3 regions of the Candidatus Contubernalis alkaliaceticus genome follow, and region 3 is predicted to be linked to each of the others. Evidence: riboswitches for the same ligand, from Rfam matches in the RefSeq annotation. Region 3 holds a riboswitch; each other region holds the start of a gene.
What was found. Region 3 has a riboswitch for cyclic di-GMP ahead of HUE98_RS09125 (CpaF family protein). Riboswitches for the same ligand answer to the same signal wherever they lie in the genome.
Positions count from the first base shown of each region.

Region 1: linked by a shared signal. The riboswitch ahead of HUE98_RS16075 (hypothetical protein) and the one ahead of HUE98_RS09125 (CpaF family protein) in region 3 are both predicted to bind cyclic di-GMP.
Region 2: linked by a shared signal. The riboswitch ahead of HUE98_RS05680 (methyl-accepting chemotaxis protein) and the one ahead of HUE98_RS09125 (CpaF family protein) in region 3 are both predicted to bind cyclic di-GMP.

Region 1 is NZ_CP054699.1:3,259,550-3,264,058, reverse strand. Features, by position in the region: gene HUE98_RS16085 (S8 family serine peptidase) at 1-158, shown strand, start outside; gene HUE98_RS16080 (M23 family metallopeptidase) at 205-1,410, shown strand; cyclic di-GMP riboswitch class I at 1,518-1,610, shown strand; gene HUE98_RS16075 (hypothetical protein) at 1,676-1,891, shown strand; gene HUE98_RS16070 (hypothetical protein) at 2,009-3,310, opposite strand; gene HUE98_RS16065 (adenosylhomocysteinase) at 3,829-4,509, shown strand, end outside.
Region 2 is NZ_CP054699.1:1,192,330-1,196,838, reverse strand. Features, by position in the region: gene HUE98_RS05680 (methyl-accepting chemotaxis protein) at 35-1,996, opposite strand; cyclic di-GMP riboswitch class I at 2,110-2,195, opposite strand; gene HUE98_RS05675 (sensor domain-containing diguanylate cyclase/phosphohydrolase) at 2,693-4,509, opposite strand, start outside.
Region 3 is NZ_CP054699.1:1,829,598-1,834,106, reverse strand. Features, by position in the region: gene HUE98_RS09135 (DnaJ C-terminal domain-containing protein) at 1-325, opposite strand, end outside; gene HUE98_RS09130 (pyridoxal phosphate-dependent aminotransferase) at 534-1,664, shown strand; cyclic di-GMP riboswitch class I at 1,870-1,961, shown strand; partial or broken gene HUE98_RS09125 (CpaF family protein) at 2,086-3,411, shown strand; gene HUE98_RS18080 (RcpC/CpaB family pilus assembly protein) at 3,388-3,978, shown strand; gene HUE98_RS09115 (PIG-L deacetylase family protein) at 4,185-4,509, shown strand, end outside.

The DNA of each region.
Region 1 (4,509 bases), 1.4 Mb from region 3:
GTATTTTGGACTCATCTAATCCCTATCAGGCTTCCCCTAGTTTTATAAGAGATCTGGAATACGGTGAATATGAGATTGTGGTTCATGGAATTGATGTGGCTGAAGGCTCATTGATTTATTATGGAGCTTACACTCCCTTTATTCATGCTGCTCCTTAAAGCATAACGAAGTCATAGGGACCAGGAGAAGAGGTAAATATTTACTATGAAAAAGGATTATAGTAAGAAAATTACAACATCAGTATTAATCGTTATGATTCTGTGGACGCTGGTGCCTGTAACTGCACAAACAGGGGAACTGAAGGTCAGCCTTGGAGTGGAGCGAATCAATGCAAATACATTACAGTTAACAGCAGATTCAGCAGGGGCCAACAATTTTAGTTACCGGTTTGACATGAGGATTATGGGTACCGGGGAGGACTATACTATCATAAGAGACTTTTCCTCCGAACCCATTTTTACCTGGGGAGGTGCCCGAGATGGAGAGCTTTACGAAATTGTAGTTCATGGGGTATCAGAACAGGGTTACATAGGATGTTACTGTGTATTTGGGAATACAGACCATTCTGCCATTAATTTATTAACAGGTTTGAACATGGAAATTCATGCTGAGGGCAATGCAGTTCATGTTACCGCTGTGCCCCAGGGGGGCACCCATGTAATCTACGCCCTTCAGTACAGAAAAGTTGGGGATAATAATTATAATGAACTGAACGCCTCTAATCCGTATCAGGTTTCTCCGTCTTTCATTAAGCCCCTGGATAATGGAGATTACGAAATTGTTGTACATGCCATAGATATGGCCGGTGGCTTAATAACTTATTACGGAGCCTACAGGCCTTTTACTCTTCCAGCAGAAGAGAGCCCGGGAACAGATCCTCATTTCTGGGAAAGCAGAAAAAGCACATGGATTCATCCTCTTAAAAATGGTTGGGACATGAGGCATGATCCTACCATTGGGGGAAGGCAGTTTGGCGCCCCCAGGGGAAACAGCGCGCATGCCGGAATAGATTTTATAGCAGATCCGGGCACACAGGTAATAGCTATGACTGATGGTACAGTTATCAACATTTATAATTTTTATGCTGGTACCCAGGCGGTGGAGGTAAAAAACACTGACGGTACCGTTATTCGTTATGGTGAAATCAATCCTCAAGTTAATATAGGGACTGCTGTTAAGCAGGGAGATTTAATTGGATGTATTATTCCTAATAATCTCGATGGGCTTTCCATGCTGCACTTAGAAATTTATTTAGGATTTGATAAAAACAATCAAGTTGTTACCGGTCCACTTACTCAAGTATCTAATTCCACTGAATACTGGTATGTTCTTATGCGCAACTACCTGCGAAGAGCTGATTTAATTGACCCTACGGAAGCAAAGGACCTGACAATTAAATATTCGCCTTAACTGTAAAGGGGTTTACTTTTTTTGCAATATTTATAAAAAAATTAAAAGGTATTTAAAGGGAAATCTATTGTTAAGATGGAATAATAATCTATAAGAAAATGAATACAAATAGATAAGGGCAAAACCATTGAAAGATGGTGACGCAAAGCTATGGGTCTATAGCCTCGAAGTAATCGGGGGATGACTGCCAGGCTGCCAAAAATTAATATATTGGAGCCTGGCTTTTTATTTTAATTTGATCTTTGAGTTGGGGAGGATGATTGTTTTGGCCCATAATAATAACCTTTCTGTGGAGGAATTGATTGGAGTTTTGCAGAGCTTTGGTTACAGTGGAAGAAGAATAAACAAGATGCTTATGAGTCATTTTGGCAGCACAGATTTAAGAGGCATGAGTGTTGAGGAACATCAAAAAGTAAAAGATATTTTAAATTATTACATAGATTTTGCCCAAAAGTGCATGGGTGTGATTAATTCAGAATAATTTTAAAAAACATTTTTGGGCTGATGACACGAAGCTTACAGAAAAAGCAGAGCCTTCCCTAAATTAAGAAGTCAGCAGCCCGTAGGGCTGCTGACTTCTTTGGCGGTATTGATTTTTTTATCCCGGCCCCGATCCCGGTGGTTCCGGCCCTGGTGGTTCCGGCTCCGGCTCAGGTTCCGGTTCCGGCCCTGGTGGTTCCGGCTCCGGCTCAGGTTCCGGTTGTGGTTCAGGTTGCGGCTCCGGTTGCGGCTCCGGCCTTGGGGCAGGCCTTGGTTCCGGCTCTGGTTCAGGTTCCGGCTCCGGTTCAGGCTCTGGTTCAGGTTCCGGAATATTGACGCTGGTGGTAACCGGGGAGGAATAGACACCCTTGCCGTTAAAAACGATAAGGGTATACGTATAGGTGCTGGCAGCAATAAAATTGTGTTCGTCTAGATACTCAAGGCCTGAAAGAATTTTTATTAAACGTTTTTTGCCTTGTTCATGGGAACGGAAAAGGTAGTAACGGGGTGATGTTTCACCGCCTCTTTCCCAGCTCAAATATACGTTTTCATCGGTGCTGTTATAACTGGACTTGAAATTAATAGGAGAAGCAGGTTTCTGAATGGGTATAGCAACCTGGACTCCCTCTGCTTGATGATGACTTATAGGAGGATGTTCCAGGGTAACTCCGTTTACATTAATGATAGCCAGATTAACAGTCCCATTTCCTGTTATTTCAGCCTTGGAATTAATAATAAGCCTTTCTACTGCAGCCTGCTCCAGGAGACTAACAAAGGCACCTTCTGTATGCTCCTCTATTTTTAAAAGTATTATCATTCCCCTTGAAACAATTAAGTTTGCGTTTTTATTTTTTATAGAAATACTATTACAATCAGCTGCTGTTTCTATTTTTTCACTGGTAGCTGCTATTAAGTTGCTGAAACCTATGCCGGTTTCTGTAGTTAGATTATCCTCTGTAAGCGTTGCCCCACTTCCCAAGGTGGTTACCTTAACATAAGTGCTGCCCCGAGCCTGTATATTTGTACTTCCTTCCCGGGCGTTGAGATACAGCCTATCAATGAAAGAGTCCTCTAATACTAAATTTTTCACGCTGCCTGTAATGGCCAGAACACCGGAAACGTTAACATTTTGCAGAATCAAACTTTCTCCTGCTGTTTTTGCCGACAGGTAGAGATTCCCGGTAATATCTGTATTCCTAAGGGTTACATCTGCTGCCTTGATGGTCAGGTCTCCCTCTATTTTTTCCCGTTTGTCCTGGGGGCCGTGAATGCCGTCAGAATCGATGTATACTATTTCCGTAAGACTCCTACAGCCCAATATATAGGTCCCGGCTAAAACTAAGAGACATAAAGTCAAGGCAAAGCAAAAACATCTTTTTGCAGTAAACTTATTTTTTCTTTCTAAAATTTTGGGGGTCATTTCTTTCTCCTTTTTATTTTTGCCGCTCTTCTTGTACTTCTTCAGGCCTTTTTTTGATAAACATAAATAAGGGCTTTTTGAATTTATCAGCTAATACTTATGGAAGAAGAAGTTAAAAACTATGAATAGATAATGTCAGGATTGTAGACATGATGGATTTCTTTATTACTGTTCTACAAGTTTTCAAATATTTCCTCTATGAATACCTGATTATCTCTGAACAAATTATTAAAATTGTCTGCTATCCAACTTCCAAACAGAAATAATACACAGAAGAATATAGCCATAAATCACCAATTGGTATAAAATAATTGTAATGATTCAAAACTCTTTAATTATAGTAAAAGGATAGATGGCTAAAGGTAGATAGCGGTATATGATACATCTCATAGGGAAGATTACATGATTAAGCCCATATCTCTCTTTTTACGGTAAGTTTGGGAAAACTCTAAAGGGATAACAAGGTTTATAGGTAACCTAAAAAACCTAAATATATTATGCAAGGATGAAGGTAAACAATGAAGGAACTGGTGTTAACTACAGGGGATCAAAAGCTTAATTGGGCAGGTAAGCATATGCCGGTTTTACAGGTGATTGAGGAACGTTTTTTGAGGGAAAAACCCTTTAAAGGAATTAAAATTGCGGTATGTATCCATTTGGAGGCTAAGACTGCCCGTCTTTGTGAAGTCCTCCAGTCTGGAGGTGCAGAAGTTTTTTTGGCCGGCAGTAATCCTTTATCTACCCAGGACGATGTAGCCCAGGCCATCGCCCGGAGGGGAGTAGCTGTATTTGCAAAGTACGGCTGTAGTGAGGATGAATATCTACATTTTTTAGAGGAATTAATCAAAGCTGAGCCCAACATTATATTGGACGATGGCGGGGATGTTATTCACATGATTCACGAAAGATATCCGGAATATATACCCCAGGTTATAGGGGGATGTGAGGAAACTACTACCGGGGTTATACGTATGAAGGCCAGGGATAAAGCCGGCCATTTGAAATTCCCTATGATTTCGGTCAATGATGCCATGAGCAAGTATCTGTTTGATAATCGATATGGCACCGGGCAGTCTGTTTGGACGGGTATTATGCAGACTACCAATTTGCTGGTAGCCGGGAAGACTGTAGTGGTGGCAGGATATGGTTGGTGCGGTAAAGGCGTGGCCAGTAAGGCAAAGGGGTTGGGTGCCGATGTC
Region 2 (4,509 bases), 640 kb from region 3:
TCCTCCTATGACTTTGTTTCCTTTTACTTTTAGCTTACGCCTGGTCATATTTAAAACGTTCCATGGATTTATAAAGCTCATCGGCAGAATTCCGTAAATCTTCTGCGGTTGCAGTAATCTCTTCCATGGAAGAGGACTGTTCCTCTGTAGAGGCTGCAATCTCCTGGCTTCCGGAACTAATCTGCTCCGCTGCCACAGTAACTTCAGTAATTTTTTCTACGATTCTCTGTACTTCTCCCACGATTTGGTTGAAGGTTTCACTGTTGGACATGATGACATCGGAACCTTCCCGGACTTTTTCTACCCCTTTGTCCATGCTTTCTACCGCACGGCCTGTCTCCTCCTGGGTTTCCTTGATTAATGCGGTGATGTCTACGGCAGCTTTTCCTGTCTGCTCTGCCAGCTTACGAACTTCTTCCGCTACCACCGCAAAACCCCGGCCCTGTTCTCCGGCCCGGGCGGCTTCTATGGCAGCATTCAAGGCCAAAAGGTTGGTCTGGTCTGCTACGGCGGTAATCATGCTGACTATATTTCCGATTTCTGAGGAACGGTTGTCCAGGCCTTCGATAATACTCCGCAGGCCCTCCACCATGTCATTAATATCCTTCATTTGAGTTACAGCATTTTTTATAGCTTCGGCACCTTCTGCGGCGCTCTCTGACACCTCTCTAGATATGTCAGCCATCTCCTGAGCACCGGTGCTGAGCTCCTGGCTGTTGCCGGCGAACTGGTTTGTGGTAGCGGCCACCTGCTCTAAGGTTGCGCTGGTGGACTCAGCGGCAGAAGATAATCCCTCGCTGGAATCCTTTACTCCCTGTGCTGTTTCGACTGCCTGCCGTATCAACTGGGATAGATTTGAATTCATGGTATTAAAGGCATTGGCCAGCTGACCGATTTCGTCTTTACGGTTCATTTCGGTCTGCACGGTGAAGTCCCCTTGGGCTACTTGATTGGCAATCTTAGTAATTTTTTGAATGGGATTGGCAATGCTGAGAGCTATGAAATACCCTAAAACAGCCACCATTAAGGCAGAGATGACAGCAACCATTACCATTAAGTTACGTAATATATCAACCCCGGCAAAGGCTTCCGCCTGGTCAATCATTACGACTAGGCCCATGGGCATGTCCCCTAGTTCTAGAACCTCTACAGTTCCCAAAACTGCATTACCCATGGTGTTTACATATTCACCTTGGGCACTGAAATCCAGGCTTCCGGAACTGATGGGTGCTGACAATACCTGTGCAGGCCAGGTAGTAACAGTCTGCTGCAGCACGGCTCCCTGGGATAATTCCCCATGCCTGAGGTTGCTGTGCAGCAGACCGTTAGAATCCACAAGGTAAGCATCCGCTGTTGACCCCAGATTCTCAAGTCCGTTATGAACTAACTGGTCAATTCCTTGAGCATTTACAGAAATGTTAAATGTACCAATTATGCTTCCCGATTGACCATCGCTTCTGACGGGAGATACGGCGGTCATAATGTTATCTAGAGCGACGTTGGAATAAAACAGGTCAGACCAGGCTACACGGCCGGCCAGGCCATCTTGAACATACTGCCGATCGGATAAATCAGCCCCCAAAAAATTGTTATCGGTGTTGGTGGTATATACCACTCTTCCGGTGGGGTCTGTTAAATAAAACAAGGCATAACCCATCTCTGCCAAAACCGCGCTGCTTATATCATCTAAAATCTCTACCCTTTCAAGCCAACGGGGGTCCTGGGTGTCCCATTCCACTTCACTTAAAATATTCATGCTCTGGTATACATCTCGGGTGGCAGCCAGCACCACAGCGTTATTTTTTACATCGTTAAAATAGGTGTCTAACTGTTCTTGTACCAGGCCGGCGTACATGTAATTGGCTGCTTCAATTTCCTCCTGAATGTTTGCACTGGCGCTGTTGTAAGAAATTACACTGATTGCAATAACCGGTACTAACCCGACCAATAAAAATAAAGAGATTAATTTAATTTTAAGGCTCATTTTTTTAAACATAAGATACTTCCCCTCCAATGAATTTAAAATAGTGCAAAAATAAAAAAACATGGCAGCGCCAGTTTTCTAAAAGCAAAAATTATAATTAGAAGAAACTATAATCTTTAGGAAAAGCTGGCAACCGGCTGTCTTCAGCATAAAAAGCTTTAGACCCTTGGTTTTGCGTCCCTGGTTTTCACCAGGTTTGCCTTTTTCAACTTATATATTATATTTTAACAGTTAAGCCTATCCCCCCTCATTCCAAATCAAATTCAAACCATGTCTAAAAGATTATTTGTTATGCCATAATATTCTAATATAATATATTCTATTAATACACAATATTTCCTTGTTGTATTTTGTCATTATATAAAAAAAAATGTCTAAAGATATTATTTGCTGTTACTAACAACAACGCATGCCCTTATAAACAAGTTTTATAAAAACGTCAATATTTAAGATAAAAAAACCATTATAAGTATTTTTATTGTTTTTTGCCCATTCAACTGCAATCCAAACTAATGTAATTGGTTTAGATTGCTAAAATGTTATATTAATGGATTATATTCTACAATTAAACATTATTTCCTTGTTACAATTTGTGGTAATTTTAGAATTTTTGTCGAAGAAATGACAAAGCCCCACCTACGCTAACGCTTAGAGGTGGGGATCTTATACCCTGAAAAAAAGAGATAAATTATTCCATATATATCTTAATCATTTTTCCAATACAGTGTTCTCTTCTAAAACCGCTAGAAAAACCTCCACCAACTCCGGATCAAACTGGCTTCCAGCACACCTTTTAACTTCAGCCGCAGCTTCTATTTGTGATAAAGGTTTTTTATAAGGTCTTCCGTTGGTCATTACATCATAGGCATCAACAATGGCTGTGATCCGAGCCAATAAAGGAATCTGCTGCTTTCTTAATCCTTCAGGGTAACCCTGCCCATCCCAGCGTTCATGATGGGAGATAATATCTTTTGCAACATGGGCAAATTCTTCCGTAGAACGAGCTATTCGATACCCTGTTTCAGGGTGCTTCTTAATAGCTGTCCATTCTTCTTCGGTTAAACTGTCCTTTTTCGTTAGGATTTCCTCAGAAATAGTAATTTTGCCTATATCATGCAGATAAATAAGAAGAGTTAACCTGTCCAATTCTGTTTCCGATAGATTAAACTTTTTGCCAATTTTTAAAGCCATATCCTGCATACGCCGGGCATGTTCCTCTGTCTCATAACTCTTTTCTTCCAGGGTTTTCAGTAGAGCATTTAGCACCGAACTCCTGACACTTCTACTTTCAGCCAGCTTATGTTTATACATATTGTCTTCAGCCTGTTTTAAAATCTCCGCAAGACAATCCTTCTCCCCCATCTGCTTACAAGCAATACCTAAGGCTATAGATAGAGGCACCGTTTTAACAAATGTTTTTTCACAATAAGATATAATTCTTTTACATATTCCCAGAGCATCTTCCTTTGTAACTTGGGGCAGAAGGACTACAAATTCATCCCCCCCCCAGCGGGCTATTATATCTTCTTGGCGGCAGGATTTCCTGAGGATATCAGCAGTACTTATCAGCATCTCGTCCCCTACACTGTGTCCATAGGTATCATTTACTAATTTAAGGCCGTTTAAATCCCCCATTATTATACTGATAGGCAGCTGACGGTCTGTATCCAACCTCTGCATTTCTTGCTCCATATATGCCCGATTATAAAGCCCCGTAGTAATGTCATGAAAACTTATGTAACGAATCTTATCTTCTGCCAGCTTACGCTCAGTAATGTTAACAGCAGCTAACAAAATACCGTCTACCTCTCCAGTAAGGTCATACAACGGCGCCAGGGAAAGGCTGACAAAGATAGGTGAACCGTCTTTCCTGAAACAATTTAATTCAAAATCATTAATTGATTTTCTCTCTACAATTACTTTGTTGCATTGATCATAAATACTGTTATGGATATCATACATGAAAAGGGAAACATCTTTTTCCAGCACTTCTTTTTCCGACCAACCAAAAATCCGTTCTGCCGCAGAGCTCCAGCTCTTCACCATGTGCAAAGAATTAAGGGAAATAAAAGCTACCGGTGAAGCATGGATTAATCCCCTGTACTTTTCTCCAATTTCCTGTAGTGCTTTCTTGGATTCCCTGTATTTGGTTACATCAGTTCCAGTCATAACAAAATATTTTATCGTGCCGTCCAGCTCCAACAAAACATTATAAGTCCAAAGTATTGTATAGATTAAACCATCTATTCCAATAAACTGTGTCTCTGATTCAAAGGGGTAATCTATCGGCTCCAAACTCATAAAGAAGGCTTTGTAGAGTTCTCTTTCCTCCGGCAGACAAAAAACATCCCAGTAATCCTTTTCTTTTGCCTCAGAAAAAGCAAGCCCGGTAATACTTTCACAGGCACGGTTATAACGAATGATCTTACCCCAATTATTGAGAACAATAACCAGGCTGCTGATGGTATCGTTCACAGCAGAAATGAAATCCCGTTCTTCCTGAAGGGTAAGTTTCTCTATATATT
Region 3 (4,509 bases):
CGCCGGATTCTGAACCGAAGTCAAAGGAATGGGTGCTGCTTCTGTGTTCAGTATTCCACTGCTGTTGTTGGGCAGAGAAATCTTCCCCATGCTTCCAGTCGGCGCCAAAGCGATCATACAGCTTTCTTTTTTCTGGATCTTTCAAAACCTCATAGGCTTCGTTAATCAGCTTAAACTTTTCTTCCGCTTCTTTTTTCTTTTCCTTGGGCTGAAGATCGGGATGGCTTTCCCTGGCCAATTTTCTGTAGGCATTTCTAATTTCTTTTTCTGAGGCACTTCGTTCTATGCCTAATAATTTATAATAGTCTTGATATTTTACTCCCATGGTCTGCTACCCCTCAACATATATAGTAATTTCCGCAACTATTAAACTAAATGATTGTTCATTAATCTTTATAGTTACTTTATTCTAAATGAAATTATACTAAAATTACACAGTAAAAACAATGCTGTCTAGAGGGATTAAAACAACCTTTAGAGAAATTTAATAATTGTAAATATGATGAATTTAAAGAGAGAGAAGGAGATTGTAAATGGAAATAAAACCATTTATGGTTATGGAGGTTTTAGAAAAAGCCAAGCAGATGGAGGCCCGAGGAGAAAATATAATACACTTAGAAATTGGAGAACCTGACTTTAATACTCCGGAACCGGTGAAAGAAGCAGTCATTAAAGCTATTAAAGATGGGGATACCCAATACACTCACAGTCTGGGGAAATGGGATCTAAGGGAAGATATTGCTCATTATTATGATCAAAATTATGGAGTAAATATTTCTCCTGAACAGGTGATCATTACCTCTGGAGCTTCCCCGGCCATGCTCATAGCTTTTTCAACTTTACTGGTAGAGGGAGGGGAGATAGTGATATCTAATCCTCATTACGCCTGTTACCCTAATTTTATTCGTTTCTCCGGGGGCACTCCCCGGGAAGTTAGTGTGAAGGAAGAGGATGGGTTTAAGTATAGACCTGAAGAATTAATTAAACAGCTGACTCCTACTACCAAGGCAGTTTTGATTAATTCTCCCTGTAACCCCACGGGAAACGTTTTTTCACCGGAAGAACTGAAAAAAATAGCTGATATTGGATGCTGCATTATTTCTGATGAAGTATATCATGGATTGAATTATGAAAGCCGGGACCACAGCATCCTGGAATTTACAGACCGGGCTATTGTGATAAATAGTTTTTCAAAAAAATATGCCATGACCGGATGGCGCCTGGGTTACCTGATTGCTCCGCCGGAATACATCCGTTATATGCAGGTACTGCAGCAGAACATATTTATTAGCGTCACCTCCTTTGTGCAGGAGGCCGGCCGTGCTGCCTTAAAATATTGTCAAAAAGAAGTTGAAGAGATGACAAAGGTTTATAACCAAAGACGGCTTTATCTGTTGACTCGACTAAAGGCTATGGGAATTGCCGCTAAGGTGCCACCCACTGGTGCATTTTACGCACTGGCCAATATAAGTAAATACACTACTGATTCTTATACTTTTTCCTTTGAAATCCTAAAAAAGGCCAAGGTAGCCCTTACTCCTGGAATTGATTTTGGGTCAAATGGTGAGGGATACCTGCGTATTTCCTATGCCAACTCCCTGGAAAATATTGCTGAGGGGATGAACAGACTGGAAAATTATTTAAATGATCGTATACAAATATAAGTAAATTGTTGAGGGGAACCCTTGTGAATCTCTATCAGTGCTTTTTCTGTGTTCTAAATTCTAGCTAAAAAATTACCGTAAGCAGTCCTCCCATAATCTATTGGGATCTCGGGTTAGCTTAAATTAGACAAAAAGTAACGGACATGTTATAATGTGATAGAGTGTATATTATTTGTATTAAATACTATTTATTAACTTTATTCCTGAAAGTAAAGGGCAAACCTTCCGAAAGGTTGGGACGCAAAGTCAGGATCTAAGGTTCCTTATAAAGGAACTATGATTGCCTTGGCCGCCTATACAGGAATTTTTATGTATGAAAATAACCTGTAAACCCGGCCTGTCGGGTTTTTTATTTTACAAAAAATAAATTAGAAAGACCTTTCACCATTAAAAAATTAATCTTTGGAAAGGGGGATAATTTATGTTTTCAAAAAGTACATACAAGCTAAACGAAGTAAAATCAACACAGTCACAATTAGAGAAACAAAAAACAGTTAATACTCATAAAAAAAAGGAAATGGATCAGATTGCTAATCAGACGCTCCGACAAGTAATTGATACACTAGACGAGCATATCCAAATGGATAATATCAATGAGTTTCAAAAAAAGCAGTTTGATGAAAAAGTTCTTGAATCTCTGAATGAAATATTAATGGAAAACAGAATACCCCTATCCCAAGGAGAAAAACAGAAAGTAATTGAGTATGTTACAAATGAAATGTTCGGTTTTGGCCCCATAAATAATCTAATTAGTGATCCCAACGTTACAGAAATAATGGTTAACGGATCTGATAAAATTTACGTGGAAAAGGGTGGGAAGCTTCACAAAACCGACGTAAGTTTCCGGGATGATGACCATGTACTGCACATTATTAATAAAATAATTAACCCTCTGGGCAGAAGGATTGATGAGAGCAGTCCCGCCGTTGATGCCCGGCTGCCTGATGGTTCAAGGGTGAATGCAGTTATTTCACCCTTGTCAATAACAGGGCCTTCACTGACTATCCGAAAATTTTCTACAGATCCCTTTCAGACGGAAGATTTGATTAACTTCAATAGTATAACCAAGGATATGATTGATTTTCTTGAAGCCTGTGTTAGGACAAGGTTGAACATTATTGTATCCGGGGGAACTGGCAGTGGCAAAACTACTACGCTGAATGTCCTTTCCAGCTTTATTCCTGAGGGGGAAAGAATAGTAACCATTGAAGATACGGCAGAACTTCAGCTTCGACAGGAACACGTCATTACTTTGGAAAGCAGGTCTGCTAATATTGAGGGAAAAGGAGAGTATTCCATTAGAGAACTGGTCCGTAACTGTTTGCGAATGAGACCAGATCGTATCGTAGTGGGAGAAGTTCGGGGAGGAGAGACACTGGACATGCTTCAGGCCATGAATACCGGTCATGATGGTTCAATTTCCACACTCCATGCCAACAGTCCTCGAGATGCAATAGTACGTTTGGAAACTATGGTACTAATGGCGGGAATGGAATTACCTCTTTGTGCCATAAGGGAACAGATAGCTTCATCTGTTAATATTATTGTTCAACAGGCTCGTATGTCTGATGGAACCAGGAAAATTACAAAAATTACTGAGCTTATAGGTATGGAAGATGATAATATTAAAACCCAGGATATTTTTGTCTATGAGCAAAAAGGAACAGATCCGGAAGGTATGGTTCAAGGGAAACACAAACCTACAGGTATCGTTCCTCAATGTATGGAAAAAATTCTTCTACGGGGAGAAGATTTTTCTATAGAAAGAATACCTGAATGGAAACAGCAAAATAATGTCATTGAGTCTGAACCAGATTACCAGGCATTCCATGAGCCAGAAAAAAATTCATCAGGAGAATCTGGTAAAGTGGTCCGGCCGGATATTTTTGCTTTAGAAGAACTGGAAGTTCCACTAACATCAACTGGTTCTACCTGCTTTTCTCAGGTGAACGAAACACAACCAACAGGGTTTTACAGAGATCGAGAGAGAAACCTCTGCAGCTTAATACCGGAAAATATGAGGGGTATTAATATATCGGTCAGCGGGTTAGAGCCAATAGCCAATTTCATTAGTTATGGCAGTAAAGTAGATATTCTAGTTGTTTATGCTGATGAAAGGGATAACAGAGGGCTTTCTGCTTCCACCATTGTTGAAAATGCATTGGTTCTGTCGGATCCATGGAAAACTGAAACCTTAGAGGGATCTCCCGGAAAACCTGAGGTTATATTTATTGCAGCAACCCCTGAACAGGCAGAAAAACTAGTATATGCCAGCGTGAAAGGAACTTTCTATATAACAGTAAGGACACATTAAAGCCTTTCCATGGAAATGGAGTGGCTTTTTTTAAGAGATACTAAAAGCCAGTTAGCCTTGACAATTTCATAGGAATTAAATAATTAGTTCCAGTTTCTATGGTGATGGAATAGTATACAAAGTATAATATTGGAATTTTATATATTTCAAACATATAATTATTTAAGTGTTAATGAAAGAAATAGTTAATTCAAGGAGGGAGTATAATGAAAGTTTTAGTTTTTGCTCCCCATCCAGATGATGATCTGATAGGCTGTGGAGGAAGTCTGGCTAAACATGTCAAGAGAGGCAGCCAAGTTACCGCAGTGTATATGACTTCTGGAGATGCTGGCAGCAAAAGATACTCAAAGGAAAAACTTGCCAAGATTCGAGAAAATGAGTCTAGAGAAGCAGCTAAATTAATCGGTATAAATAAACTAATCTATCTTAGAAATCAGGATGGCTTATTATGCTGTAATGAAAAAAATATATACAGTGTTACAAATATTATTAAAATTGAAAAACCCTGTGTGGTGTATGTTCCACATATTA